DNA from 3 places in the Psychrobacillus sp. FSL H8-0483 genome. Region 3 is predicted to be linked to each of the others. Evidence: riboswitches for the same ligand, from Rfam matches in the RefSeq annotation. Region 3 holds a riboswitch; each other region holds the start of a gene.
The links. Region 3 has a riboswitch for thiamine pyrophosphate ahead of tenA (thiaminase II). Riboswitches for the same ligand answer to the same signal wherever they lie in the genome.
Positions count from the first base shown of each region.

Region 1: it holds a riboswitch for thiamine pyrophosphate, as region 3 does, so the genes downstream of both, MHB48_RS01160 (YkoF family thiamine/hydroxymethylpyrimidine-binding protein) here and tenA (thiaminase II) in region 3, are expected to answer to the same signal.
Region 2: it holds a riboswitch for thiamine pyrophosphate, as region 3 does, so the genes downstream of both, MHB48_RS11205 (ABC transporter substrate-binding protein) here and tenA (thiaminase II) in region 3, are expected to answer to the same signal.

Region 1 is NZ_CP152052.1:220,743-230,962, forward strand. It holds gene MHB48_RS01130 (DUF418 domain-containing protein) at 1-80, shown strand, start outside; gene MHB48_RS01135 (VOC family protein) at 376-744, opposite strand; gene MHB48_RS01140 (DUF1697 domain-containing protein) at 1,064-1,564, opposite strand; gene MHB48_RS01145 (energy-coupling factor transporter transmembrane component T) at 1,595-2,323, opposite strand; gene MHB48_RS01150 (ABC transporter ATP-binding protein) at 2,337-3,740, opposite strand; gene MHB48_RS01155 (ECF transporter S component) at 3,700-4,281, opposite strand; gene MHB48_RS01160 (YkoF family thiamine/hydroxymethylpyrimidine-binding protein) at 4,283-4,864, opposite strand; TPP riboswitch at 4,943-5,050, opposite strand; gene MHB48_RS01165 (D-glycerate dehydrogenase) at 5,174-6,133, shown strand; gene MHB48_RS01170 (hypothetical protein) at 6,192-7,268, opposite strand; gene MHB48_RS01175 (response regulator transcription factor) at 7,720-8,406, opposite strand; gene MHB48_RS01180 (HAMP domain-containing sensor histidine kinase) at 8,408-9,850, opposite strand; gene MHB48_RS01185 (hypothetical protein) at 10,190-10,220, opposite strand, start outside.
Region 2 is NZ_CP152052.1:2,359,680-2,369,899, reverse strand. It holds gene MHB48_RS11225 (TatD family hydrolase) at 1-114, opposite strand, end outside; gene MHB48_RS11220 (ABC transporter ATP-binding protein) at 120-860, opposite strand; gene MHB48_RS11215 (ABC transporter permease) at 857-1,624, opposite strand; gene MHB48_RS11210 (thiamine-binding protein) at 1,624-1,914, opposite strand; gene MHB48_RS11205 (ABC transporter substrate-binding protein) at 1,926-2,927, opposite strand; TPP riboswitch at 3,002-3,111, opposite strand; gene MHB48_RS11200 (GNAT family protein) at 3,445-3,975, opposite strand; gene MHB48_RS11195 (methyl-accepting chemotaxis protein) at 4,472-6,574, shown strand; gene MHB48_RS11190 (alpha/beta hydrolase) at 7,246-8,037, shown strand; gene MHB48_RS11185 (LysE family transporter) at 8,688-9,272, opposite strand; gene MHB48_RS11180 (XRE family transcriptional regulator) at 9,388-9,942, shown strand; gene MHB48_RS11175 (polysaccharide deacetylase family protein) at 10,185-10,220, opposite strand, start outside.
Region 3 is NZ_CP152052.1:3,495,329-3,505,548, reverse strand. It holds gene MHB48_RS17110 (diacylglycerol kinase) at 1-243, shown strand, start outside; gene MHB48_RS17105 (cytochrome ubiquinol oxidase subunit I) at 573-1,919, shown strand; gene MHB48_RS17100 (cytochrome d ubiquinol oxidase subunit II) at 1,916-2,941, shown strand; gene MHB48_RS17095 (YjjG family noncanonical pyrimidine nucleotidase) at 3,715-4,419, shown strand; gene rlmD (23S rRNA (uracil(1939)-C(5))-methyltransferase RlmD) at 5,003-6,373, shown strand; TPP riboswitch at 6,723-6,820, shown strand; TPP riboswitch at 6,879-6,976, shown strand; gene tenA (thiaminase II) at 7,049-7,738, shown strand; gene thiM (hydroxyethylthiazole kinase) at 7,719-8,462, shown strand; gene thiD (bifunctional hydroxymethylpyrimidine kinase/phosphomethylpyrimidine kinase) at 8,459-9,280, shown strand; gene thiE (thiamine phosphate synthase) at 9,255-9,872, shown strand.

The DNA of each region.
Region 1 (10,220 bases), 860 kb from region 3:
CTTGGAATGGATCTGTGAAGAAAAAGAGAACTTTCTTTAAAAAATCGAAAAAAGTAAACTTAGAAAGCGGAACTATCTAATAAATCCTTAAAATAAAATGGGTGATGAAAAACAAATTGTTTTTTGTCACTCATTTTTATATAAGAATAAGAAAGTATACAAATATTTTGATGCCAGGAACAGGTTGATTTCCGCTGCAGGCGGACGCTTTCCAGGAGGCAAGCATCTAGCTGCTTCCCTTGCTCCACTTAAAGTGCGCGTGCGCTTTTCTCAATAGTTTGCAACAAGAACAACAAAATCCTGCATTATTAATACAGGATTTTGAACTATTTTCAGGAGATTGCGGGGCTATGTCGCAATCCTATTTTATATTGCTTAAATCCATTCCAATATTTCTATTCGATTACCAAAAGGATCGTGTACATATATTCTGTTTGCTCCAGGTAAATCTGTATCTACAATGAAGCTGACTTCATTTTTCGTTAGATGTATCTTTAAAGCTTCGAGATTTTGTATTTCAAAAGCTGGATGTGCTTTTTTGGCTGGAGCAAATGGATCTTCTATTCCTATATGAACTTGATAGGAAGCAAATGAAAACCAAACTCCTCCTCTTTTCCTCAAGTTTTCCGGCTTTTCGATTTCTTGTAATCCTAGTATTTCTCCAAAAAACCTTCTCGCGATTTTTTCTGAACCTTTAGGAGCAGCTAGTTGAACATGATCGATTGATTTAAATGCAAATGACATGATAAATCCCCCTTGTTTTGTTCTATTTTAATCTTATCCTAATGAATAGTATTTGGAAATTTTATTGTAATGATGATTATGCATAAGAATTACTTATGTAGAAAAAAGTACATGCCTGGATCCGATTGATTTTTGAAAGCGTATATTTGTAATTTGAGTTGAGTGGACAGAAAATTTTCTATCCGGTCAGAAATCCATTTATACGGTCATATTTATTTCTATCCGGTCAGAAAAAATTCTGAACGGTCACAAAATCGTTTATCCGGTCACAAAACATCAACATAAAAAGGTTTCCACCAACATCTGGCGGAAACCTGATTTACATTTTCTCTATTATTTTATTAACCGTATTTTGATTTCGTGCAGTAGAAACCATGCCAAGCTTCTTTTCAAAAAAAGTATTCGTAAATTTGGTCTGATGATAATTTTTCGACAGACTAATAATGAGATTTCTTTTATTTAGGACGACGAAGTCATCATCAACTAAGCTGTCTAGTAAATCTTGCTGTTCATCCGTAATTTCTTGCGCTAGAAACATGACATATACCTGATCCTTTAAGAAAATTGGGTGCTGTTGAATCTCTTCTAATTCTTCGTTCGAACGGACAACAACCGGTATGTCAAAGCCATAAGTGTCACGTAGCGAATTCTCCATTTGCTGAACATCATAGGTTTCATCATCAAAAATAACATTTCCAGTTTGTATGTAAGTCCGTACATTCTCATAGCCCATATCTTTAAAGAGGGCCTTCAATGACTTCATATCCACTTTATTTTTAGCACCAAGATTAATTCCACGAAGTAAAGCAACAAATGACAACCTCACCACTCCCATGTGTTCTAACTATAACTAGTATAAACCAAACCACAAGTGATTCGTACAGCTTAATATTAATACGAATAAAAACATAACTGACATAGCTAAGTCCACTTTACCTATAGAAATGACATGGTAATAGCTACTTCTTCGCTCTCCTATAAATCCCCGAGCCTCCATCGCAAATGCTGCACGTTCTGCTTTTCGAACAGCACCAGCAAGCATAGGAATCAATACTCGCCGAATGCCAAGCAAACGCTGCAAAGCATTTTTCTCTCTAGCTACTCCTCGTAAGCGTTGTGCTTGCCCGATTTGCACAAATTCATCCTTCAAAACAGGTAAAAATTGATAGCCGACCATCACACCATATGCGATTTTTGGTGATAGCTTCAATTGTTGCATTAAACTCAAGATGAACGTAACAGGGTTCGTTGTTAACGCGAACAATAAAGACAGGCTAGAAAATGCTAACACGCGAAAACTTAACGAAAGTGCATGATCCAACTGCGATACAGTAATTTCCAATCTCCCCAAAGTCCAAATAACAGTACCAGATTGAGCTTCTGCAAAAACAAGTGTGGTCCAAAAATAACCAAAAGCCGTAATGAAAAATGGAAGCATAAACAAAAACCATTTCTTCCAATTAATATGACTAAACAACAGTTGCAGCAAAAGCACACCAATCCAGAACACAAGCGGTGTCCAAGGATCAAAAAAGAACGCCATCGTAAACATACAAACGGTAATCAATAAAAACTTCACCGAAGGATTCATCCTATGCAAAGCATTTTTCACTACTCAACAATCCTTTCGGAGGAAGTAAATGATGATTTAATAATAATTGCTCGTCGCCCCAAACAGCATCTGCTTCAAACTTCCCGGTCAACCGACCATTATCCATCAATAAAATCGAATCAGCCAAACAATAAGCAAATTCCATATCATGCGTAACGATTAAAAAAGTTGTTCCAGCTCGGGCTCGCTCATCAATTAGTTGGAATAACTCGAAAAGCGCTGCTGCATCCTGACCAGAAGTGGGTTCATCCATTAAAATCACTTCACGCCCATCACAGAGCATTGCTGCAACGGCCACACGACGCTTTTGTCCGTGACTAACCGCAAAAGGATGTGCCGTCGCAATAGGTATGAGCTTCAGCCGAGCTAACATTTCGTCCACATCACTTCCGCCACCATATGCCACCTCATCACGTACATTTTGGGTGAGAAATAAAAACTCTGGTGATTGTGGTACATAGCCTAAAAACTTAGGTTTAACAGTACCACTTGAGGGGATTAGCTGGCATAATGCCTTTAATAATGTAGACTTTCCGCTTCCATTTGAACCGGCAAGCACGGTTATTTCACCACGATTTAACGTAAAATTAGTTTCTTGCAAGAAGATCTTTGCTTGTACTTTATGAACGACAAGCGAAGTATTTTCTTGTTTCGTGCTATTCCGTTTTTCTATAGTAGAAGCAATCTCCGTTTGATTTAACGATATGCTTCTTTCAAAAAAATCTCCCCAGATATCCAATCGATGCTCAATAGCAACAACGGTCATTGCTCGTTTTTTCTGCAACCTATCCAACCAATTCACATATTTCTTTGCAGTATATGGATCTAAATGCGCAAGTGGCTCATCTAGTAACAAAACCTCTGGATTCATAATCAGTGCACAGGCAGTAGCAATTCGTTGTTTTTGACCGCCAGATAGCTGCTGAATAACTGCATGACGAAACTCGCTTAAGTCCGTTAAAACCAACACTTCGCATATTCTTTTGTCCATTTCTTCTCTTGGGACGTGTAAATTTTCTAGTGTAAAAGCTAGCTCTTCTTCTACCGTCTGCATGCAAAACTGTGCATCGGGATCCTGAAACACAGTCGCTACCCTGTGATTTATTTCTCCAGGAACGAACGACAAACTATCCTGTCCAAACAATTTTACGGAACCAGACAAAACACCATCGCAGTTATCAGGATACAAGCGATTACACAAATAAAGTAACGTCGTTTTTCCGCAACCACTAGGTCCAGTGATGACCACACGTTCACCACGCTGAATAGAAAAGGAGAAATCCTCCAATATCCATTTCTCCTCATCTGGATAACGAAAACTTACCTGTTCAAAATGGATGACATCATGCACGAACATCACCTTTTTTAGGACGTGAAATTGCATAGCCTCTTAGCGACCCAGTCGCAAGCAATCCGTCGGCAATCCCTTTTCCGCCAACACCTGCAAGTAAAGCTCCACTCAAAATTCGAATACCTAACATGAGCGCGACATAACCAGTACTATACACCGTAAATCCACCTAACAAGTACCCGTAGACAAAGCTAAATAACGATGATCCAACACCAGCTAGCATCAATACCCACAGATCAAAGCGTTTATAACGAGTTGCAGCAAATACGGCCTCGGCACCTAAACCTTGGATAACTCCTGAAAGTATTAACCTCGGACCAACTGCATTTCCAAGCAACACTTCAATAGCCGCTGCAATCGTTTCTGAAATCACCGCCGCACCAGGCTTGCGAATAATATACATACAAATAATCGATACGATAAACCAGATGCCGAAAATCCATTCATACGCAATTGGCCCAATAAAACCTGCCCAAATATTCCCGACATGTAAGAATAGTAGATACACGATTCCAAACACGGCTGCAAATAAAGACATGAGTACAATCTCTTTTAACTTCCAAGATTTCAACATATTAAAGACCTCCGTGCGAAGGACTATTTATACTCATCGAAACCGTCATCACTAAATGCTTATGTTCTTCTGAGCGGGCATGCGTAAATGTCTCTTCATAAAATGCAAACACGTCATGAATATCGCCGTGAATACCACTTGCATAGTGCATGGAATCATTGAAAACACCACGCTCCTTCGCACGATCTACTTCTCGGTAAATAATGTCCATATAATTTTGATTATTCATCGGATAAAGTGCAAATTGGGAAGACACGTATTGCTTTGTCATATCTTTATTCGCTACTTCATCTCCTTTGTCTAAATATACATCTCCGGCTGTATCACCAGGACAACCCGCAGAAAATGTACCAGATAACGCAATGTGCACGCCAGTCTTGGCAGCGTGCAACGTGATTGCCTTTGCCACATTAAACACATGTACTTGCTTCCCTCGAATTACTGTGGATACGTCATCTGTATGCATCCATACATTCGTCGTATCCGTATCTTGAAGTGCTCCTTTAATGACGGAAATAAAATCATTGGTCATCGGATGTAACGAAAAACGAAATCCGACGATTGGGCTTAAACCACATTGCATCATAAAACCTCCTAAATTTTTTCATAAAAAAAGACCACATCCGTGAAGATGCAGCCACTTATCCAATATAAAAAAATTCGGAAAGTCACTGCACTTCCTCACGCAGGTATTATCCTGATCGAGTAATAAGGGATCGGAGCTAAAAAGCTCTCATCACAGCCAAAGTGGGCACCCCTAGTGCAGAAAACGGTATGTAGTTTTTTTAATGTGCCCCCAGTATACCCTACGAAATTAGCATTGTAAATGCAGTTGCAAAATTTCATACTTTCGTCCATGCTTAAGCTATCAGAATATTTGGAGGTTACAAATTTGAAAAAAATATTAATTACGCGCAAATTACCAGATGAAGTTGTGAACCCATTAAGGGAAAAATTTGAAGTAAAGATGTGGCATAGTGATGATGTGCAAATGACTTATGAGGAGTTAAAGTTAGAAGCAAAAGATGCTCATGCAATTTGGACTATGCTTTCTGATAAATTGGATCGAGCACTTATTGAAAGTTTGCCAAATTTAAAATTGATTAGTAATTTAGGGGTTGGATACAATAATATCGATGTTGACGCAGCAAAAGAGCATGGAATTATCGTAACAAATACTCCAGGAGTTTTAACAGAAACTACTGCAGATTTAACATTTTCTTTACTTCTAGCTACTGCTCGTCGTGTAATGGAGGCAGAACGTGATCTTCGTGCAGGTAAGTGGAAGTCACGGTCACCAATGCAGTATACAGGGATGGATGTTTTTGGTGCAACCCTTGGTATCATTGGAATGGGGAGAATCGGAGAAGCCGTTGCAAGGCGTGCAAAAGGTTTTGATATGAATGTTCTTTACCATAATCGAACAAGAAAAATGGAATCCGAAGAAAAGTACGGTTTTACGTATGCAGAATTAGATACATTGCTGAAGGAATCAGATTTCATCGTTCTGTTAACGCCATTAACACCTGAAACGAAGGGATTAATTGCAGAACGTGAACTAGAATTGATGAAAGAAACCGCTGCAATCATTAATGTTGCGCGTGGTGGAGTCATTGACGAACAAGCCCTATACGAAGCATTAACGACAAATAAAATCTGGGCTGCTGGTCTAGATGTATTCGAAGTGGAACCAGTTCCTTTAGACCACCCATTACTCACATTACCGAATGTTACTGTGCTACCGCATATCGGAAGTGCAACCATCCGTACGAGAATTGCTATGATGCAAATGAATGCTGACGATATTGAAGCAGTTTTGGAGAATAAAGAGCCAGAGAATAGAGTAGTATAAAAAATACCAGATCAGAGCTATTTCCATTTCTCTGATCTGGTATTTCGTTGTTCTTATATTATTTAGTCACTAAGGATACATCACTTGCTGTAGCCCAATCGTTCATTGGAACCACAATATATGTTGCACCGGGCTTTAATGTATTGTCTTTAACATCAAAGATACCAACTGCACCTTTACGAGAAGAGAAGCGATATTGTGCTTGAATCTTGCTTCCATCTTCAGCTTGTAATTCTACGCTTCGACCTGCAAGTAATTCCATACCAGGATCTTTATCTAATGTTAATTGGAATGATTTATCATCAATTGCTTCTGCTGATTTGACTGTCAACGGAGCAATCTCTTTCGTTTCGAAGGTTGGATTTTTAATTGTTGCCCAATCAGATGACACAGTATATGTTGTACCAGGTGTTAAAGTTTGTCCTTCTGATAAACGGAATTTTGGTGCTTGTCTACCATCTGCTGCTTGGGTAAAGGGTACATAATTCGCTGTAATTTCTTCTCCATTATCTGCTGTAATTAATACTGTACGATCTCGTAAAGAAGATATCACTTGATATTGGTTTCCATTGTCATCTTTATTTTCGTCATCTACTTGAAAAGAAAGATCACCTCTACCGGCCTTATATGCTTCAATAATATTCGCATAATCTGTTACGCCATCTTCCTTAAAAGATTCAATTTCAAACGTATCGTTTGTAACTTGTTTGGTTTGGCTTAAATTAATTTTTTCTTCACTTGCTTCAAAGGATTGTTTTTCTCCATTTTTATAGATAACAGTATAAGTTGTTCCTGGTTTTTGTATGGTAACAGGAATAATATATGTGCTTTCCGAACCGATTTTTAATCTAGGAACATTGACTAAGCTTAACTCATGATCAAATTCAAAGTTTTTCTTTATTATATCCAGATTATCTGGATTAACGTCTTCTTCCAATAATGGCGTAGAGAATGTTATTTGTAATGTCATCGCATTTAACGCTTGTAAATCCGAGATTTGTGCTTCGTTTTGTGTTTCCTTTTGAGGTTGTTCTTGTTTTTGTTCACTTTGATTGTTTTGTGTTTCCGTATTACAACCTGTTATTGCTAATGTCAATCCAAGTAGTATAGGTGATAATAATTTTGCTTTTTTCATGATGACATCTCCTCAGTTTAGTTGTGTGTTGCTATTTGTAGACTTGTTATTCCTAAAAACTATATTAGTCCTAAATCCTAAAATCTAACTAATCAATTTCTTAAAAAAGGATAAACTTTTTAATAACATTTCTTAATATAAATAAAAAAATGGGGCTGTCCAATAAGTCCATAAATTGAAGCAGGTGTAAAAAAAGAGTCTTTTCTACACCTGTTTTTTGTATACTTTTTATTAAAACTACTATTTTTTGTAGGCAATTAATTGTAGTGAAAGACGGTGACTCCAGCGGGAATAGCATGAGCTGAAGGCCCCGCAGGAGCGAAAGCGACGAGGAGACTGAAGCCATGCCCGCGGAAAGCGTCCGTCTGGAACGGAAATCAATACATTGGAAAAGGGACCATCTCTCAGTCAATGTATGACTTTAGAGACAGCCCCTGGTAAAGCTTATTATTTAAACATTAAAGCGATATCCGGCTCCCCAAACGGTTTCTAGTAATTTCGGATGAGCAGGTTCTCTTTCAATTTTGCTACGTAATTTTCCAATATGGACGGTTACAGTAGAAACATCTGCAGCTGACTCAAAACCCCAGATGTTTTCATAAAGTTGCTCTTTGCTCAACACTTGGTTTGGGTGCATTACAAGAAAAACGAACAAATCGAATTCTTTTGTTGTAAATGGTACTTCTTCCCCGTTTATATGGACTCTACGTGATGATTTATCAATGGATATTCCGTGAATATAGATTGTGTTTGATTTGTTTTGATTTCCGGCTAAGCGTTCATATCGTGCCAAATGTGCTTTAACTCTAGCAACCAGCTCACTTGGACTAAAAGGCTTTGTAATATAATCGTCAGCACCTAAACCAAGACCTCGAATTTTATCGATATCTTCCTTTTTGGCAGAAACAAATAATATAGGGATGTTCTTGACAGCACGTATTTGTTTGCATATCTCAAATCCACTTATTCCTGGAAGCATGATATCTAGAATAATTAAGTCATAGTTACCTTGAAGGGCATGTTGGAGTCCAGCATCACCAGTATGCTGCATATCGACAGTAAAATTATTGATTTCTAAATAATCTCTTTGTAATTCTGCGATACTAACTTCGTCTTCAATAAGTAAGATATTTTTCATTTTAACTTCCTTTCCTTAAGGTAAAGAAAACATTTGTACCTTTTCCTAATTCGCTCGTTGCCCAAATCTCTCCACCATGCTCCACGATAATTTGTTTTGCAATCGCAAGTCCTAAGCCACTTCCACCTGTTTGTGAGTTTCTAGATTGTTCAGCTCGGTAAAAACGATTAAAAATATGAGGTAAAGCGGAAGGTTCTATTCCTTGACCGTTATCTGTGATTTTAATAGTGATATCATTATTTCCTTCAATTAGAGAAATGGTAATGTTCTTCTGAACTTTATCCATATATTTCACACAATTGTTAATTAGGTTAACCATTACTCTTTTTAGTTTCTCTCTATCTGCTGCCACGTACATCGGCTTATGCATTAGATCAAATTCAATTTTAATTCCGTCTTGAAGTAGTTCTAAATGAAGTTCTTCTACATAGTCTCGCATATACTGATTCAGTTCGATGATTTCAAAAGAGAAGGGTTCTTTTTTTAAGTCTAATTTGGAGAACAAGAACAATTCGTCTATCAATGAATCCATATCTTTTGCTTTTAAGTGAATGATGGATAAATATTTATCCGTTTTTTCAGGGGTATTAGCCACACCGTCTTTTATTCCTTCAACGTATCCAATAATCGAGGTAATGGGTGTCTTCAAATCATGCGAAATATTGGATAGTAGTTCTTTCCGATTTTCCTCATACTGTAGCTGAAGATTTACAGATTCTTTTAATTTAATTCTCATTTCTTCAAAAGACCTATTTAACTGTCCGATTTCATCATTCGAAGTGGCTTTGATTTCAAAGCTTAAATCTCCTGATTTTATTCGATGTGCACCATTTGTCAGAATAGATATGGGAAGGATAATACTTCGCGATACTAAATAGTTTAAAAGTCCAATAATTACTATAAACAGAAATAGTAATAGGCCAAATAAAATTGGAAACAACTCCTTAGCCAACTCGGCATAGGAACTTGCCTTTCTCAATACAAATATACTTCCTTTGCTTTTATCTGGAAAATAAAAGTCGAATTTCACATATGTGAAAAAAGAATTATCGATTTTTATCGAATCTCGCGTATTTATATTTGTTTCTTCAAATCCAGGGAGAGAGATAGACAATGCTTGCTTATCAAGAGTGGGGGAAGCGTACTCGACATTATTTTCTTTTCTAACTACAAGATTGATACCTTCTTGTTCAATTCTTTTTAGTTGCTCTTCGTCTAGAAGCTGGGAAGGATTATTTTTAGCTAATAGCTTCAAGTCTAGAAAAGCACTTTCTTCAACCGTAGTCAAAGGTTTTTGAACATAAGTCTTTTTATAAAAATGCTCGATAGAATTTATATCACCCGTTATCGAAAAAATAATTAAAAAGCCAGCTGCTAGCAATAATGTGAATGAAAAAAGTATTACTCCTACGTAGGACAATAGAAATCGCATTTTAATTGACATTTTTAATCACCTCACAATCACTATTTATCAAATGTATAAGAAACTATATGAACCATAACACGCAATCCTTAAAAATTTCTAAAGTATGTATGAAAAATCTATAAACAACAGACTTATTAATCACTACTTGAGATAATGCGAGGGAGCGGTGAACTAGATTCTTCTTAGTAGCTTCAGTTACTCCTCACCAATTTTAGTTTACGCGTATTTCGACAGGATTATAATGAAGAATAGCTAATAACTGCTCTGCCATATAAGTAGAAGAATACGTAAAATTATTGTCGATCCATTCTATAATCATTCCTACAGGATAAGGTCACCCAAAACAAACGATTAAAATCAAATGACTGTGCAACTATAGCTGCAACAA
Region 2 (10,220 bases), 1.1 Mb from region 3:
ATCAAAAGAAACGGATATTAGTGCTTCTAAAGATGAGTCCCTTTCAATGATATCCTTTATTTCTTGATCGTTATAATGATCTAAGTGAATATGTGCATCAATCATTTTTAGCAACTTAATCACTCTCCTGTTTTTTTGAGGGAATAGTAAATTTTCCTTTTCCATTCTAAGAACTCGTCTTCTAGATATAGACTTTCCTCTCTTGGACGTGAAAAAGGAACGTGAAATTCGGCTGCCACTTGAGAAGGTTTATTGGATAAAACAATAATTCGGTCAGATAGAAATAATGCTTCTTCAATATTATGTGTCACAAAAAGGATAGTTCTTCGATGTTCTTCCCAAATAGATAAAAGCCATTTTTGCATATCAAGCCGTGTTAATTCATCTAAGGCAGAAAAAGGTTCGTCCAAGCAAATGATGGATTGTGGACTTAATAATGCTCGAATAAAGGAAGCCCTTTGCTTCATACCACCTGATAATTCATGAGGATACGCATTTTCATAACCCGTTAATCCTGCGATATCGATCATTTCTAATGCTGCTTCTTTTTCTGTTTTTCCTTGAAGTTCTTGCCCTAGTAATACATTTTCAAGAATCGTTCTCCAAGGAAGGAGAGAAGGGGTTTGTGGCATATAGCTAATAAACCCCCGTTTCCCGTTAATGACTTGATGATCTAAGTGAATGGTGCCTTTATCTGGTGAGAGGATTCCTCCGATAAGACTGAAAATAGTACTTTTCCCACTACCTGACGGCCCAATAATCGAAACAAACTCATTCTCTTCAACTGTGAATGCGAGATTCTTGATAACTTCATTTTTGTCAAATTGCATAGAAATATTGGAAACCGTAAGATGACTCACTTCCATTTCGCCCCTTTCAACTGCCACCGAACAAGCCAGCGCTCAATAAGAACAATTAAAGAAAAAAATAATAAACTTAATGTCACAATAGCAAATATGGCCACAAATACTCTATCTGTTCGAAAGGATGAGGAGGCGAGGGTCATATAAACACCGATACCATCCTTCGCTCCAAGCCATTCAGAAATAACTGCCCCCATAACACTGTAGGTTGCGGATATTTTCAAACCTGAAAATAGTGAAGGAAGTGCATAGGGAAGCTCTAGCTTCCAAAATAATTGCTTTTTCGACGCACCTGCCATAATCATGTAATGCTTTAATTCATTGGAAGTTTGCTTAAAACCATCTAATGCGGCAACCGTGATTGGAAAAAAGCAAACGAGCGTGATGACGATTATTTTTGGTAATAATCCAAAGCCAAACCAAATCACTAAAAGAGGGGCCAATACAATAATTGGAATGTTTTGTGAGATGATTAGTAACGGATAAATCGATTCCCGAATGAAAGGGAACAAGTGCAATAAAATAGCCGTAAGTAAACCGATTAGTAAACCTAGTGCAAATCCGAGTAAGGATAGTTTGATGGTTGATAATAAATGTGGGTAAAAATTGGACCAACCATCGAAACCTTCATAAAATATTTTTGTCGGAGAGGGTAAGAGCCAACTAGGAATTCTAAATTTAATCACAATCGTTTCCCATACAATGAATAAAAGGAGGAGAACCAGTAATGGTCTCCACCCTTTCGATACGATTTTCATCATTATCTATATTTCTCCGTAAGTTGATCCATTAAGATGCCTGATGGCTGGTACAATACTTTTATTTGGGAGATAACGTTACTGCTTCCCATCTCAATCATGCGATCGTTCATTTTCGTGATAACCTGAAGTAATTGCTGTAAATCGCCTTCCATTGTTGTTTCGAGAGGATGTACCTCAAATTTTACCCCGGACTCTTGTATCACTCGGATTGCTTCATCAACATACGGAATAACACTTTCTCCATTTTTTGTTTTTGGTATGATTTGAATACTGATCAGTGAATTTGTCATATTATAACCCCTTATTGTGGTAAAAATTCATTTGTAAATGCTTTTTGGGCATCAAGCTTTTTCTCAAGCAGCCCATTGTCAAACATCCACGAAGCATAATTTTCCCATACTATTTGTTTTTGCTCGCCCCATCTTGGTGCATCATCTTGATATTTAGAGGCTAGCCATTCTTGACTTTTTTTAACAAGCTTTGGATCCAATTCAGGCACTTCTTTAATTAAAATGTCGGCAGCATCGGATGGATTTTTAATAGCAAATTCATACCCCTTGGATACAGCTTTTACAAAAGCTTTTACTGTATCTGGGTTTTCTTTAATCATATTTTCATTAGTTGCGAGAACTGGCGTGTAATAATCAAGTTTATCAGAGTAGTCTGTTAAGTAGACCATATTGAGTTTTTCTCCACGCATCTCTGCCTCTACACCAGTCCAACCATAATAAATCCATGCGAAATCGATGTCTCGTTTCACAGCTGTAAAGAAATCAGTATCTCCCATATTAACAAACGAGACTTTATTTACATCAGCATTTTCTTTTTGCATCAAGGAAGAAATAACCGATTTTTCAACTGGTGATCCCCAGCCTCCATATGTTTTACCTACAAAGTCTTTTGGTGTAACAATGTTCTTCGCAGCTGGTGAGGCAAAACCAGATGTATTATGTTGAATGATGGCTGCTATGGAAACAAGAGGAACATCTTGTATACGTGCCTGTGTGATTGATTCTTGATAGCTTATGCCAAACTCAGATTTGCCTGAAGCCACAAGCTGATCTGCTCCAGCATCACCTGGCATAATGATGTCCACATCTAATCCTTCGTCTTCAAAATAGCCTTTTTCTTTTGCCACATATAAACCGGTATGATTCGTGTTTGGTGTCCAATCAAGTACGACAGATACCTTTTTAAGAGAGTGTGTGTCTTTCTTTTTCGTTTCCGTTTCCGATGCTGATTTCGGATTGCTACAACCTGCAAGTATTAATAATGAACATAATACGATTAACCACTTTTTCATTTCTAATCCTCCTGTTTACATAATAAAAAGCACCCTAGAGGAGAACCTAGGGCGCATATAAGCAAACAAAGTTAATTGTTCAAGAATATGTTCCCTCCGCTGGTATCAACCAGATCAGGTTCTAAGAGTCAACATCTTATGGATGTAATCTCAACCGGCAACACCGGTCCCCCTACAATTCTAACTATTAAATTATATTCCAAACTCATTATAACAGAATCCTTTATTTTGACTAGTGAAAAATATGGAAATTTGGTGGAGAGGGGTGAAAAGAAGAAATGATTATTTTTGAAGGGAAGGCACGGGCAAATAAATATAGATTGAATTGAAATTTGATAATTTAGCTACTTGAATGAAATGGCAACTCCAGAAAGGTTATACTGGGCCGAGGATAAAAGTGGAAGGGAAGGAACGGAGGACTCCTGGCTGGGAAAAAGTAATGATCAAAAAAGATAGAGCAAGGCATTTAAATGAGCCTCACTCTATCTTTCTAAATGAAAATCATTAGATTACTGCACTAATTAGTTGGAAGTAAGGAGTATACGTTCGTATCATACGGAACATTATTTTGATACATATAGTTTCTAAGAACCCCTTCTTTTTCAAATCCTAATTTTTCTAACAACACATTGGATGCTTTATTTTCAGTAAAAACAACAGCTCCTATTCGAGTTAAATTTAGCTCATTAAATCCGTACGATATAACTTTTTTAACTGCTTCAGTGGCATACCCATTTCCCCATTGTTCAGGGAAAATTGCATAAGCTATTTCCGCTCTCTTATGTTCAGAAGACCAATTATGGAACCCAATCGTACCAATAATTCCTTCTGTTCCTTTTATCTCAATTCCCCATTTAATCCCTTGTTTTTCCTTATAGTTATTTGAAAAATTCCTAACAATATTTTTAACTTGTTCTATATTTGTTAATGGATTTTGCCCATAGAAACGTAATACATCTTCATTTGAAAAACAATTCAATATCCCTTGTGCATCGTCTTCTATTAGTTCTCTTAAGGTTAACCTTTCAGTTTCTAACACAGGAAACATTCTCCCACTCCTTTTTATACAAACATATAAATGTTTACACATTATTACAACATTCTTGCAAGAATTATTTTTAGGATCAATACCAAAGTCTGTACCTGGTTAAGAACAGCAGCATAGGTTTCCTCTTTATAGTGGCCACTGAAAAAGTACATAGATAAAGCGACCATTCTATAGTCAAATAGTTCATTCATTTCTTTTACGATTACATTATAACAATTAAAATTCCAAGAGGGCGACGGACAAACATTCGCACATAAGATTACCGAAAAAGGAGGAGCTTGAAGTGAAGCAGTCACATCAAGCTCCTCTAAAAATTCCACGGTAAGTAAGGCCAGTGTTTGGTCCAAAGTCCGCTGGAATTGGCTTATGGCATATTGCACTTAAAGGGCAGCTTATGCTACTTTCCTCATTCTCTTTATTAAAAATATTTTATTGTTGTAGGACTAATTATTATGCATTATTATTAAGGTGATAGGAAAAAAGGGGTGTTTTTGTAGTGAAAAGGTCAAAAAGTATTGCATGGAAGTTATCAGGGTTAATTATTGGGCTATTTTTCATTTTATTTCTTGCTTACACCGTAACAACAAGTGTGATTTTGTATAATAAAAGTATAGAAGATTCGGAGACTTCTACACTTCAAAATGCACAATTTTCTGCTCAAAAGATGAGCGATCGTTTTAAGAAAACGAATGATACATTACAAACAACGAAACGAATATTTGAAACAATGCAGTCGAATGGAGAATTATCAGCTGCAGAAGTATTAAGTATACTTGAAAAAAATTTGGCTGAAAATGAGGATTTACTAGGAGTAGCAGCAATCCTAGAAAATGGTTCAGCGAAAGTAGAGTCAACCATTCCTTCGAATCTTATCGATAGCAGTAAACATTTTGTTCCTTACTTATCAAAAGATGGGAATGAGATTTCGACAACTTCTTTAGAAGGATATGAAGACACTGAAAATGGAGATTGGTACTGGATTCCCAAAAAAGAAGGTAGAGCAGTACTTACGGAACCATATGATTATGAAGTAAATGGAAAAACTGTTTCCATGACAACAATATCAGTTCCACTATTTAGCTCATCAGGAACATTTTTTGGAGTGCTAACTGCTGACTTGTCTATTGATTTTCTAACAGATTTGGCAAACTCTATTAAGCCAGAAGGTGGATATGCTGGAATCATTACAGAACAAGGAATGCTGACAGTAAATAGTGCTAACGAAAAGTTAAATGGAACAAACATGCAGGATACGCTTAATTGGTCATCCTTTAAAAATACACTAGAAAGTGGCAAGCCAGTAAGTACGTATTTAGAATCGGAGCAATTAGGAGAAAAATCTTTTAATGCCTTCGCACCAATGATGCTAGAGGGAATAGATGATACATGGTCTGTTCAATTAGTTGTACCAAAATCAAAAATTTTAGAAACATACAATCAAATTCTTTTATTAACAATTGTAGCAGCAATTATAATGATAGTTTTGATGGCAATTGTGACTGCATGGTTTATATTCAATCAATTAAAGCCATTGAAATTTTTGCGAGAATCTATTGAAACAGCAGCAGGCGGAGATTTGACTAAAAAAGTAGACGATAAATTTATTAAATCAGATGAAATTGGTGCAGTTGCCTTAGCTTATAACGATATGTTAGAAAAAACTAATAGTGCAATACATACGGTTTTTAATTCTTCCACACTTCTTAATAAATCGTCTAGCTATGTAAATGAAGCATTTGACGAAATTGTTGCGTCTAGCCAAGAAGTTTCGCTAGCAACGAATGAAATTGCTCAAGGTGCTTCTAAGCAATCAGAAGACACGGAGGAAACGAATCACCGAATGATTGATTTATCTGACCAAATAGATGCACTAACAGCATTGTCTTCTCAAATGGATACATTATCGACTAAAACGAAAGTTTCCACTGAAAAAGGCATGAAAGAAGTAGAAACCTTACGAGAACATAATACTGCAACTAATGAAATGAATGAAAAGGTTCAACAACAAATTGAATCATTAACATCAAACATAGCTAATATCAATCAAGTAATTGCATCTATTCAAGGTATTACAGAGCAAACAAATTTGCTTGCACTTAATGCAAGTATAGAAGCAGCTCGTGCTGGTGAGCATGGAAAAGGTTTTGCAGTAGTAGCGGAGGAAGTAAGAAAGTTAGCAGAGCAGTCAAGAGCTGAGACGGAAGTAATTAAGCAAACCGTGGAAAGTATATTAGAGGATTCTAAACAGACAGTTTCAGTGATCGCTTCTAATGTTGCATTAATGCAAGCACAAAGTGACTCTGTCCATAGCACAGAATCTGCTTTTAAAGATAATCATGAGCTATCAAGTGCAATTGAAGCTACAATTAATGAGCTGGTCTCTGAACTCACTAGTATGTTGGAACACAAAAATCAAGCAATGACTTCAATTCAAAGTATTTCAGCTATATCAGAAGAAACAGCTGCTTCAGCGGAAGAGGTAAGTGCTTCAGCTGCAGATCAGCAAGCAGAATTAGAGAGAGTGGCAGATTCTATCAATCATATGAACAAGATTGCACAAGAGTTACAAGAAGTTGTTAATCGATTTAAGCTCTCTTAATATGGAAAAGGATGTTCTCAGGAGTGTAATACTTGCGAGAGCATCCTTTTTTTGAGAGATAAGAAAGAAGAAAATCTTTTACTGAGTAACTTCTAAACTTCAGGTTTTCGTGCTCAGTACAGAGCATTGATTTGCTTGCTGATCCCCTAGGAGTCGCCACCTTCATGTTGCACTTAAAGTGCTCTTGCGCATTCCTTAAAGAATAAAAAAGTATATGATTTTCAACTCGACATTGTCCAACTCAGGTTTTCCGAAACTTACCGCTCGCTTTCCGCGGACGCTTCTCCAAACTAATATAATTATCTTGCTACTTTTTTATTAGCTATTAATAAATAGAGAATTTAAATGATTAATAGGCGTATTATAGTTGTCAGTGGAAATAGAGAAAAAAATTAATGTCGATGGATAAAATAGCGGAGAGCATCCGAAATTGTATCTTCGGATGCTTTTAAAAGGGTAGGACAGGATTTCTTCCCTCATTAGCCGCTGGGATTAGTGAAAGACAAGATGCATTTAAAGGGCACTGTATGCTGGTTTTCTTATGAACATTGAATGTGACAGAATTAAGTGTTTAAGTAGTGATATGTCGAAATTTGTAACAAGATGTGGTTGTATTTGTTTAAGTGATAATGGTTTAATAGTAATAGTTAACTAAGGAAGGATGACATAGATTGCTTCACTATCGAACTTATGAAATTAGCCCAACTGCCCCATGGGTAACATTTATACACGGTGCGGGAGGGAGTTCTTCTATTTGGTTCAAGCAGATTCGAGAATTTAAGAAAGAGTATAACGTTCTTTTGATCGACCTCCGTGGTCACGGGAAATCCGAACGTGGCCAATGGAAAAAAGGAGATACGTTTAAAGATGTCTCTAAAGAAGTAATCGAAGTGTTGGACCAAATAGAGGTTGAAAAGACCCATATTATAGGAATGTCACTTGGTACGATTGTTGCGCAAACAATTGCGGATCATTACCCAGAACGTGTGAAATCACTGATTCTTGGCGGTGCAATCATTCGATTCGACATTCGTGCGAAAATATTACTATGGACTGGACGTGCAACAAAGTTGTTTGTTCCTTACATGTTGCTCTATCAATTATTTGCCTACATACTTATGCCACGTAAAGAACATGAAGAATCACGGTTAGCGTTCGTCAATGAGGCGAAAAAGATGTGCCAGAAGGAATTCGTAAAATGGATGTCCTTAACAAAGCTCATCAATCCTTATTTGGCAAGCCTACAAGCATCTACAACTGCAATTCCGACATTGTTCCTGATGGGTGATGAAGATTATTTATTTATCCCGCCAATTGAGGAAGTTACTCGGAACAATAAGGGCTTTGAATTTATCAAAATAAAAAGAAGTGGTCATGTCTGTAATATTGACCAGCCTGAGTTGTTCAATACGTTTTCTATCAATTATATTTCGAAAATTGAACATAGTAGTGCTGTCATTTAATTGGATGACAGCATTTTTTTTAGAATAAGATGGTATACAAATTTTTATGCCATTAACAGGTTGATCTCCTCTGCAGGCTGACGCTTTCCAGGGGGCAAGCATCAAGCCGATTCGGCCAACACGATGTTGGTCATGAAGGCGTCGTCTCAGGATGAGGCGCCCTTAGCCTTCCTTCCTTTATCGCGCGTAGTCCAGGGTCTTGATTTGCTTGCTGATCTCCTAGGAGTCGCCGCCTTCCGCTCCAATCAACAAATCTAATTAGAATGGCAGAATGCTTAGTCAAATAAAATGATGTACTTCCTTTTGCCTATCAAGAGGGAAAGTGTAAATAGAGAAAAATAGGTAGTATCGATTAATAAAGAAGCGAGGAGCATCCGAAATTGTATCTTCGGATGCTTTTAAAAGAGTAGGACAGGATTTCTTACCTCATTATCCAAACCAAATGAAGCACCATGCCCATTCAAAATCCAAGAGGGCGACGGACAAACATTCGCCATAAGATTACTGAAAAAGGAGGAGCTTGATGTGACGCAGTCATATCAAGCTCCTCTAAAAATCCCTCGGTAGTAGTATAGACAATGTTTCTTCCAAAGCACGCTGGAATTGTCGTAGGACATGTTGCACTTAAAGGGAAGCACATGCTGGTTTTCTCATTTGACAAGAATTGAAAAAGCACTATATACCAATAAAACTGCCATAATTATATTAAACTGTTTTCTGTATTGTAATAAGATCTTTTGAAAAATCGAGCCAAATAGCCCCCAAGTAAATGTACTTATTAAACCAACTACTCCTAAAAATAATGAGAAAAGGAGGTAGCTTGAATAGGAATCGTAATAGGGAAGAATGAAGGTTGCCACAACAGTAATCCCAAAAAGAATACCTTTCGGATTAACAAATTGTAACAAGCTACCTATTAAGAAAAAGTTTCTATTACCTACATCATTTTCGCTGTCATTATCCTTACTTGTAAGTATTTTAAAAGCTAAATATAACATATAACCTACACCTAAAATGGTTAACGGAAATTTAATTATTGGCAAAACACTTGTAAGTAAGATATTAAAAAAATTACACACTAATGTGATAACAAAAAATCCGACACCTACTCCTAAACAAAATTTAATTGTTTTTTTTAATCCATGTTTATTCGCAAACGCCATTGCCATGATATTGTTTGGACCTGGAGTAAAACTGGTAATAAAAACAAATAACAGAAATGAAAATAAAGGCATTATTGGACCTCCCTTTTTATTTTGTATGTTATAATGACCAATATAAACAATATAACGTTGTTCGTTTTATTATACATAAAGGTCGTTATATTGTACATAATGTAGGGGTGATTTTATGGAGGAAATTCAACTTATACTTGCAAGAAATTTAAAAGCTATCAGAGAAAAGGAAAAATTAAGCTTGGAGAAGGTCTCGCAATTAAGTGGAGTAAGCAAAACGATGATTGGGCAAATTGAAAGAGGAGAGTCAAGTCCAACACTTACAACTATTTGGAAAATAGCTAATGGATTAAAGGTTTCCTTTACTACCCTAATAAATAATCCACAGCCCGATACCAAAGTTGTTTATAAAAATGAGATTCAAGTATTGTCTGAAGACAATGGAAGGTATAGAGTATATCCTTACTTTACCTTCCAAGAGGATAGACGTTTTGAAGTTTATTCTGTTGAAATTGAAAAAGAAGGGATATTAACTTCTGATTCTCACAGAGAGGGTACAGAGGAATTTATCACTGTTTTTGATGGAGAAGTAACTATTCGTGTTAGTGAATGTGAATACACATTAAAAAGTGGTGATTCAATCAGATTTAAGGCCGATAGACCTCACACATATTTTAATTCTGGAGAAACACTATCCAGATTAAGTATGACGATACATTATCCAATCTAGAGAAGCTTAAAGGTATAAGACTCAACTCGAATTACAAAAAACGGGAAATAGTATTTTCTCTCATTATCCAAAGCAAATGCACCGTGCCCTTTCACAGTCCAAGAGAGCGACGGACAAACATTCGCCATAAGATTACCGAAAAAGGAGGAGCTTGATGTGGCAGTCACATCAAGCTCCTCTAAAAATCCCACGGTAATAGTATAGCCAATGTTTCGTCCAAAGCACTTTGGAATTGGCAAAGGTCAAGATGCACTTATAGTGCGCTTGCGGTTTTCTAA
Region 3 (10,220 bases):
AAGAAAGTTAATATTGCTGAATTTATTCGTTTAGCAACACTTGCTATTCGAGGGGAACATTTGTCGGATCCCCATGTGATTTATAAAAAAGCAAAGAATATAAAAGTGACTTCAGAAGACAAAGTATTACTTAATCTAGATGGCGAATATGGTGGAATTATTCCAGCAACGTTCCAAAATTTATATAGACATATAGAGGTTTTTGTACCAATCAATGAAATTCGAGAGCAGGACAGACCGTGAAAATGAACTCAGCATTCTTTCGAGAAAGCTGGGTTTTTGTTCAAATTTTGGGGGTATAACTATTCTGGTGAGTGCCAATCTAGTCTTCATTTAATCTGTTTAAAATATTCACTCCTCTTTCACCTTTTTGTTATATTTTTATCTTGGATATGTTACAAAACGGAAAAGAAAGGGAATAATATAGTTTAACCTGTTGAATTAGGCAAAAGGAGTGGAAGGCATGTATAAGAAACAAGAAAAATACTTAATGTGGCTTGCTTTTGTTGTGGCAGGGATTATGATGCTATCCATTGTGGGAAGAATACTTGGAGGTTAAGGAGGTATAACATTTGGGAAATGAAGAAGCCGTATTTTTTAGTCGTGTGTTAACGGAATTGACCTTATCTTTTCATATTATTTATGCAACAATCGGTGTAGGTGTCCCTTTAATGATTATGATTGCCCAGTGGGTTGGTATTAAGAAAAATGATGAACACTACATATTACTTGCAAGACGATGGGCACGAGGATTTGTCATTACAGTTGCCGTCGGAGTAGTAACTGGAACTGCTATAGGGATGCAGCTATCTCTACTTTGGCCGAATTTTATGGAACTAGCAGGTAATATTATTGCTCTTCCATTATTTTTGGAAACATTTGCGTTCTTTTTTGAAGCAATTTTCCTTGGCATTTATTTGTATACTTGGGATCGTTTTGAGAATCAAAAGAAGCATTTACTTTTACTAATACCGGTTGCCGTTGGGGCATCTTTTTCTGCGGTGTTCATTACTATTGTCAATGCCTTTATGAATGCACCCCAAGGCTTTGACGTTGTCGACGGCGCATTAGTAAACATTAGTCCGTTACTAGCGATGTTTAACCCAGCAATGCCAACGAAAGTTGCACATGTTGTAGTTACAGCGTATATGACTTCAGCATTTGTTTTAGCAGCCATTGCAGCTTTCCGGTTATTAAAAGGGTCGAATCATGTTTATCATAAAAAAGCGTTGTACTTAACAATGAAGGTAGGACTTGTCTTTTCAATTGCCACTGTTATTATTGGCGATTTCTCCGGAAAATATTTAGCAGAGTACCAACCTGAAAAACTAGCAGCTGCTGAATGGCATTTTGAAACAGGAGGAAATGCACCTTTAATGTTGTATGGAGTTTTGGATGACGGAGAAGTGAAATACGCGATTAAGATTCCATTTGCGTTAAGTATTCTTGCGCATTCCAATCCGACAGCTGAAGTAATAGGGTTAGATCAGTTCCCAGAAGATGAAGTTCCTCCTTTATATATTCACTATTTGTTTGACTTGATGGTGACGATAGGGATGAGTTTGGTCGGTCTTGCCGGATTATACTGGCTAGGGAAGCTTTTGAAATGGTCATTTGTGGATTCAAAGCTTTTCCGCTGGCTGATTGTTTTAGGTGGCCCAGCTTCTATTATTGCCCTTGAAGCAGGCTGGTGGTTAGCGGAAGTTGGAAGACAGCCATGGATTTTAAGAGGAATTATGCGCGTAGAAGATGCTGCAACGACTAGTGCGCACGTCGATACGATGTTGCTTCTATTTGCAGGTCTTTATGTTGTGCTCGGAATTGGAACTATAGTTGTGCTTAGTCGTATGTTTAGAAAAAATCCAGTAGAACGTGAAATAGAAGATCGGCATGTTGAAAGAGGCGGTGATATATCATGACGTTAGAGATCATCGGGATTACAGTGTTATGGACGTTCTTGTTTGGCTATTTAATAGTTGCATCCATTGATTTTGGAGCAGGATTTTTTAATGCCTATAGCTTACTGACAGGAAGACAGCACATTTTGACGAATGTGATTCAGCGTTATCTATCACCTGTTTGGGAAGTGACGAATGTGTTTCTTGTATTCTTCTTTGTAGGAATCATTGGATTCTTCCCGAAAACAGCATTTTACTATGGTACGACACTGCTTGTACCAGCGAGTATTGCTTTAATCTTACTTGCAATCCGTGGTTCGTACTACGCTTTTGAAACGTATGGCTCAAGAGGGCATAAAGGATATTCGTTTATGTATGGATTAGCAGGATTGTTTATTCCGGCAGCATTGTCCATCGTATTGACCATTTCTGAGGGTGGTTTTATTACGATGGTAAATAATGCCCCTGTTTTAGATTATCGGGCGCTATTTACTAGTCCATTAACTTGGGCAATTGTTGTGCTTAGTCTTTCTGCAGTTCTTTATATCTCGGCTGTGTTTTTAACCTGGTATGCGAATAAAGCAGGAGATAAAGAAGCGACAATACTAATGCGAAAATATGCCCTTCTATGGGCATTTCCAACGATAATAACAGCGATGGGTATTATGATAGAACTTCGCTCACATAACCCAGAGCATTACAGCAATATGCTCGATATTTGGTGGGCATTTGGTTTATCGTTTTTATTATTTGTAGGAACGGTTTGGCTTTTGTATAAAAAAAGGAGTTATGGAGCAGCATTTGGCCTTTTAGTAGGACAGTTTCTCATTGCGTTCTTTGCATATGGTTTTGCACATCGACCGTATTTGTTGTATCCGTATTTAACGATTTACGATAGCTTTACGAATGAAGCAATGGCGATTTCCTTAATCATTGCATTCCTTGCAGGCCTTGCTTTATTAATACCTTCTCTGTATTTATTGTTACGTCTTTTCTTATTTAATAAAGACTATGTCCGTGGGAAAAAAGACAATCACGCATAAGGAGGAGCTCTCATGTCAGACTTTTTCATATTTTACGCACCATTCATCGTATTGATCGGATCAATTGTTGTAGCTTTTTGGGCTGCTTCCAAAGACGGAGTGATTAAAGACGAATAATACTGGAACCTCGGATATCCGAGGTTCTTTTTTGAAAGATAAGAAAGTATATAAATTTTAATACTGTGAACGGGTTGATTTCCGCTACAGGCGGACGCTTTCCAGGGGGGAAGCATCAAGCCGCTTCCCTCGCGGTGCTCAGTCCAGGGTCTTGATTTGCTTGCTAATCCCCTAGGAGTCGCCGCCTTCCACTCCAATCAGCAGTTCCATAAGAAAGGCAATATATTTCATACACCAGAAAGGATATAAAATTTTATGCCATAAATCCCGTATTGATCTGTAAACAGGCATTAGACAGAAAAGTAAGTAGCGATCATTTTATAGAATAGTGCACAGCTCCCAAAATTGCATCTTCGGGAGCTTCCATCATTCATAGGATAGTAGATAGTATCTATTCTCTCATTATCCAAAACAGCACAAACCTTTTGACTATCGTTGCAGGAGGTCGACGGACAGACAACAGTCACGAGTCTCCAGATAAAATTCCCAAGGTAATGATGTAGCAAAAGTCAGTCCAGAGCACTCTGGAAACGATTGCGAACAGTTTTTGTGCACTTAAATGGTGCCCAACGCTTTTCTTATTATCTTAAACAGCAGTGCTCAAAACTTGTATGGTAAAATATATAGAATGTTAACAATGAAGGGGTGGAAAATGAATGAGATATGACGTTTTAATATTTGATTTGGATGACACGTTGTTCGATTTTGGAATGACCGAGAAAAATGCACTTCTTCATTTATTTATGGAATATGAATTACCGAATGGTGTGGAGGATTACCTTCCAAGTTATAAAGAAATCAGTAAAGTATTATGGGATGATTTAGAGCATGGTCGTACAACTTTAGCAAAGCTTAAAGTAGAGCGATTCAAGCGTTTATTTTTACAGCATGCAATGGACATAGATGCCGAAGTATTTGGACAAAAGTACTTAGATAAATTAGGAAAAGAAGTACATATGATTGACGGTGTAGAAGAAATGTTTGCGAATCTTTCAGGTTGTAAATTTGCGTTATTAACTAATGGTTTTAAAGAGGTACAACATGCAAGAATAGGTGGATCTTCGCTAAAGAATTTATTTGAGGTTATAATAACTTCCGAGGAAACCGGTTTTCAAAAGCCGCAAACAGAGATTTTTGAATATATATTCGACAAACTAAACCTTTCCGATAAATCACGTGTATTAATGATTGGAGATTCCCTTACATCAGATATTCAAGGTGGCAATAACTTTGGTATAGATACTTGTTGGTTTAATCCGCATTTGAAGAAGAATTTAACAGCAATTGAGCCAACGCATGAAATTCAATCTTGGGAAGAATTAGTGGAAATAGTTAATAAGCAAGTTTTGGAAGTAAAATGAGCTAGTTAGAAAGGTGAGTATTGATTTCCGCTCCAGACGGACTCTTTCCGCGGGCGTGGCTTCAGTCTCCACAGGCCAACACGATGTTGGTCACAAAGGCGTTGAGGCCCACAGGATGTGTGTCATGCAATCGTTGCCGCAAAAGTTATTTTGCGACGAGCTTTGCGCAGGAGCACAGAACTTTTGCGCAGGAGCAGGACGCGGCGAACTTAGATTGCCTTCCTTTCGAGGTGGCGTTCTTAGCCTTTGTTCCTTTTTTCGTTCCTGTGGGGCCTTCAGCTCATGCACCTACCGCTTTGCTTTCGGTGCAGAAAACATCTGATATTCCCGCTGGAGTCGCCGTCTTCCACTACAATCAATTGCCTACAAAAAACAGGTGAAGAAAAGACTCGTTTTTCTTCACCTGCTTCAATTTATGGGCTTATTGGACAGCCCCTCTTTTTGCTGAAATTTGGGTTAGTTGAAAAAATGATTTTTCTACAGTCGCTACATGGTATATATAGATTATCATGGACATACTTCATTTTAAACAGGCGCTTATTTTTGCTATAATGAAACAATCAAATAGGAACGGAGCAATAAAGTGAATAGACCAGTAACGAAAAATGATCGAATTACAGTTCATATAGAAGATTTAACACACGATGGAGCAGGAGTTGCCAAGGTCGACGGATATCCGCTATTCATTCAAGGTGGTTTACCGAACGAAACAGCAGAAGTCCATGTATTAAAAACATTAAAAAACTACGGCTTCGCAAAATTAATGAACATAGTGGAGCCATCTCCATTTCGTGTAGAAGCTCCATGCCCAGTATTTGCAGAGTGTGGTGGTTGTCAACTTCAGCATATGACATACGAAGGCCAACTCAAATGGAAAGAGAGCATGGTACGAAATGTCATGCAGCGTATAGGGAAAATTGATGCGCCAGTGTTACCTGTAAAAGGGATGGAGAAACCATGGGAATATCGCAACAAATCACAGATTCCGTTCAGCCTAGAAGATGGACAAGTTCTTGCTGGCTTCTATCAAACGAAATCACATCGCATTGCAGATACAAATACATGTTTAATTCAAACAGATGAAGCAGATCGTTTACTACGTGCGGTGAAAGAAAAAGCATTAGAGCTCGATTTGATTCCTTATAATGAAGAAACGAGAAAAGGTCAGCTTCGTCATCTTGTCGTACGGAAAGGTCGCGCAACAGGGGAAGTAATGGTTGTGCTGGTTACCAAACATCCGAAGTTATCGAAAAAAGATGCCATCATTGACCTTATACGAGAAGTAGAGCCAAATGTTGTTTCTATTATCCAAAACGTAAATACGCGCAATACAAATGTTATTTTCGGAGATGACACGAATGTCCTATGGGGCAAGGCAGTAATTGAAGATCTAATTGGAGATATTCGATTTGAAATATCTGCTCGTTCGTTCTATCAAGTGAACCCTGAACAAACAGAAGTACTATATAAACAAGCACTCGATTATGCACAGCTTTCTGGAGAAGAAACGGTAATCGACGCTTACTGCGGTATTGGAACGATTTCTTTATTCCTTGCGCAAAAAGCAAAACAAGTGCTTGGTGTGGAAATCGTTCCACAAGCGATTGAAGATGCGAAACGCAATGCCGAATTGAATGGCTTCAACAACACATTCTTCGAGGCAGGTCCTGCAGAAGAAGTCATTCCAAAATGGTATAAAGAAGGCAAGACAGCGGATGTACTAGTAGTAGATCCACCAAGAAAAGGTTGTGACGAAGCACTACTTCAAACAATCTTGGAACAAAAACCGAAGCGCGTTGTATACGTTTCCTGTAACCCAGCAACACTTGCGAGAGATCTACGCATCTTAGAAGATGGTGGCTACAAAACGCAAGAAGTTCAGCCGGTTGATATGTTCCCACAGACGACTCATGTTGAGTGTGTCTCGCAACTCATTTTAAAAGAAGACAACTAACGAATCGTTAGTTGTCTTTATCTTTATATAAAGTTTTATGCCACTTCTAAGGGATTGACGAAGGTATAGTGTATATGGATTTTACCTTCTTGTGTACAAGTAATCCGCTCAACTAATGGATGAAGAATTTGCGGTGTCAGCTTATCTAATGAAAGAATATCTTTTAACTTTTTGCCGATAGAAAGTGCAAAATAGCCATCTATCCGAAAAAATTTCAAATAGATGGCTATTTTTCGTGCGTACCGAAAAGGTGTGATTTTTTTTATTTTGGGTTTACACTGAAATTTAAATATCTTTCAATATTTATCTTGTTTGCCCTGGTGCTTTAAGCTAAACTTAGTGTAATTAAATGAATTTGCAGGGGGACACGTTTGTGTTGAGAAGGTTAAACCTGACCCTTAGAACCTGACCGTTAATACGGACGTAGGGAGCAAAGTACACTATCATCAATATGTACTTATTCGGCTCCGCGTATTTTTTACGTGGGGCCTTTCTTTTGCAAATACTTTAATTGCGGGGGGACACATTGTGTTGAGAAGGTTAAAACCTGACCCTTAGAACCTGACAGTTAACACTGGCGTAGGGAGCAATCATGGGTGTAGTCTACACTTTTTGGGCGTCTCTACTAGAGGCGCCTTTTTTGCGCTTACGTCCACCAATTAAGGAGGACAAAGAATGGAGTTTTGTGAAAAAGTTAGACAGGAAACGCAATTTTATTGGGAGGCTAGTTTTAACCATCCGTTTGTGCAAGGTATTGCAGATGGCAGTTTACCACTCGAAAAGTTCAAGTTTTATATGCTACAGGATGCGTATTATTTAAAGCATTACACAAAAGTCTTAACTTTAGCAGCAGCAAAGGCAACAAATGACGAGGACATTCAATACTTTTTAAACACGGCGAGATTTATACATGAAGCAGAGCTTGAACTTCACCGTACAACTTTTCAAGATTTAGGTGTAACAACTGTAGAAATCGAAAATTTTGAGGTGGCACCAGCTGCTTATAATTATGTGAGTCATATGTACAATGCTGTACATAATGGCGATGTAGCAGAAGCATTTGCTGCCATGTTACCTTGCCCGTGGCTCTATCAAGAAATTGGCCAAAAGCTTAAGTATGCTCGTCCCAATGTACCGCTGTATGAACAATGGATTGCATTATATGCATCTGACGAAATGCTTCAATCGATCGAAAAGCAAAAGTCGATGTTAAATCGTTTTGCGAAGGAACAGCCAATGAAACAAAAGGTTTTAAAGGCACATTTTGAAAAAAGTTGTTATTACGAGTGGATGTTTTGGGAAATGCCATGGACGATGCAAACTTGGACACAAGGGGTGTATATGAATGAGCCTACAAAAAATTAATCTACAAAAACCTTTAGTGCATTGTATAACCAACTATGTCGTGGCCAATTTTACAGCAAATGGCTTACTTACAATAGGAGCTTCTCCTGTGATGGCCGATGCAGTTGAAGAAGCAGCGGAAATGGCATCAAAATCGAATGCGCTTTTACTAAATATCGGCACATTAAATGAACAGACAATAAAATCAATGATTCTAGCAGGGATCAGTGCGAATGCGAAGAACATTCCTATAGTTTTTGATCCCGTTGGTGCAGGAGCAACAAATTTTCGTTTACAAACAACAATGGATTTATTACAACATCTTAAAATTAATTTAATTCGTTGTAATGTTGGAGAACTCGCTGCTATAGCAGGTATTTCTTGGCTAGCGAAAGGCGTCGATAGTGGCGTTGGTGAACTTGATGTAGCTGAAACGGCTATGCGTGTTGCAAACAAATATAACTGTCTTGTGATTGTGACAGGTGAGCAAGATGTGATTACAGATGGGAACAGATTAGAATGGATCGTTGGTGGTCATGAAAAGGTAACGAAAATAACAGGAAGTGGCTGTCTATTAAGTGCCTTTTGTGCAGCAGAACTCGCAAGCTGTGAAAATGCATTCGAAGATCTTGCGAGTCTACTTCGCGATTATAAGCAAGCTAGTTTAAATGCATATTCAACGATTGGGACATTCCATACAAATTTTCTAAACCAACTTGAATATTTAGCTGAGGGACATCAATGATTACATTAACGATAGCAGGTTCAGATAGTGGAGGCGGAGCAGGCATTCAGGCGGATATTAAAACGTTTCAAGAGCTTGGTGTATTTGGCACAAGTGTCATCACTGCTTTAACAGCCCAAAATACGTTAGGTGTACATGGCATTTTTCCAACAACTGTACAATTTGTAGAAGCACAATTGAAGGTGGTCCTTGAAGATTTTGATGTGAAAGCTATTAAAACAGGCATGTTGTTTAATGCAGAGATTATTGAGTGTGTCGCTGCTACACTTAAAAATAGAGCCTTACCTCTTATCGTTGACCCTGTGATGATTGCGAAGGGCGGTGCGAGCTTGCTTCAACAAGAGGCGATACAATCTCTTAAAAATAAACTGCTACCGATTGCAACGGTTTGCACACCGAATATACCAGAAGCAGAGGTCATAAGTGGTCGAGCTATTCATACGGAACAAGAACTTTTCCTAGCTGCTCAAGATATTCTCTCTCTTGGCGTACAATGTGTGGTTATGAAAGGTGGTCATTTAGCTGGTGACAAGGCGGTTGATGCGGTGTTTATAAAAGGGGAGGTTCCTTATTTCGTAAAAACGAATCGATTTGAAACAAAACACACGCACGGAACAGGCTGTACATTTTCAGCCGCATTAACAGCAGAAATGGCAAAAGGAAAATCCTTGCAAGAAGCCGTTTTGGAAGCGAAAAAATTTGTCCAGTTAGCGATCAGCAACCCACTAAATATTGGGCATGGCTTTGGTCCAACGAATCATTTTGCCTATCGTCAGTTTGAAGGGAAGTGTGATGTGTATGTCGCTGAATTTCGATAAATATTTTATTATGGGTACGATTAATTGTCAACGTGATCCATTAGTTGTCCTAGAAGCCGCATTACAAGCCGGTATTACGATATTTCAATTAAGAGAAAAGGGTGAAAATGCACTTACTGGGGATGCCTATGTACAATTTGCACGTAAATGCCAAAAATTATGTCACGATTACAGAGTGCCATTTTTAATAAATGACGATGTAGAGCTTGCTTTAAAGCTTGATGCTGATGGGATTCATGTTGGTCAGGATGATTTAAATATTGAACTGTTTCGTAAGCGTGCAGAAAATAAAATCATCGGTGTTTCGGTGCATACAATGGAAGAACTGGAGAAGGCGGTTTTAAATGGTGCAGATTATGTTGGGATTGGACCCATTTTTGAAACATCATCAAAAAAAGATGCAAAACCACCAGCAGGGGTTGCATTTTTAAAGAAAGCGAGAACCGACTATCCGAACGTCCCCATTGTAGCAATTGGTGGTATTTCACCATCAAACAGTAGTATCGTACGTCAAGCCGGGGCTGATGGTGTTGCAGTTGTTTCTGCCATTAGTCTAAGTGAAGATATTTGGAAGACTGTTAGCGAAATTTAATGTGAATTTTCTCTGTTAATGCAAATACAATTTGTTAGAAACATGTAACTTCATTATTTTTCTAGTAGGATGTACAAATATTGGGAATTTTATGTAATTGTAAATCCATCAAGAAATCGAGTAGATTTGGAAAAGTTTAACCTTTTTTCTTTTGCATTTTCTATTATCAGCAAATATTGCAATAAAGGCACCGGGCAAAACAGTCATCCATAAAATGAGATCCATTTTTATCATCTCCAATCGTTAATCTTATTAATATACGCCAGATGATATATGAAGATAAATATAAAAAGCTAGGATCAACTATAGCAAGAACCTAGCCAATTACTTAAACCCATCAACATCTTA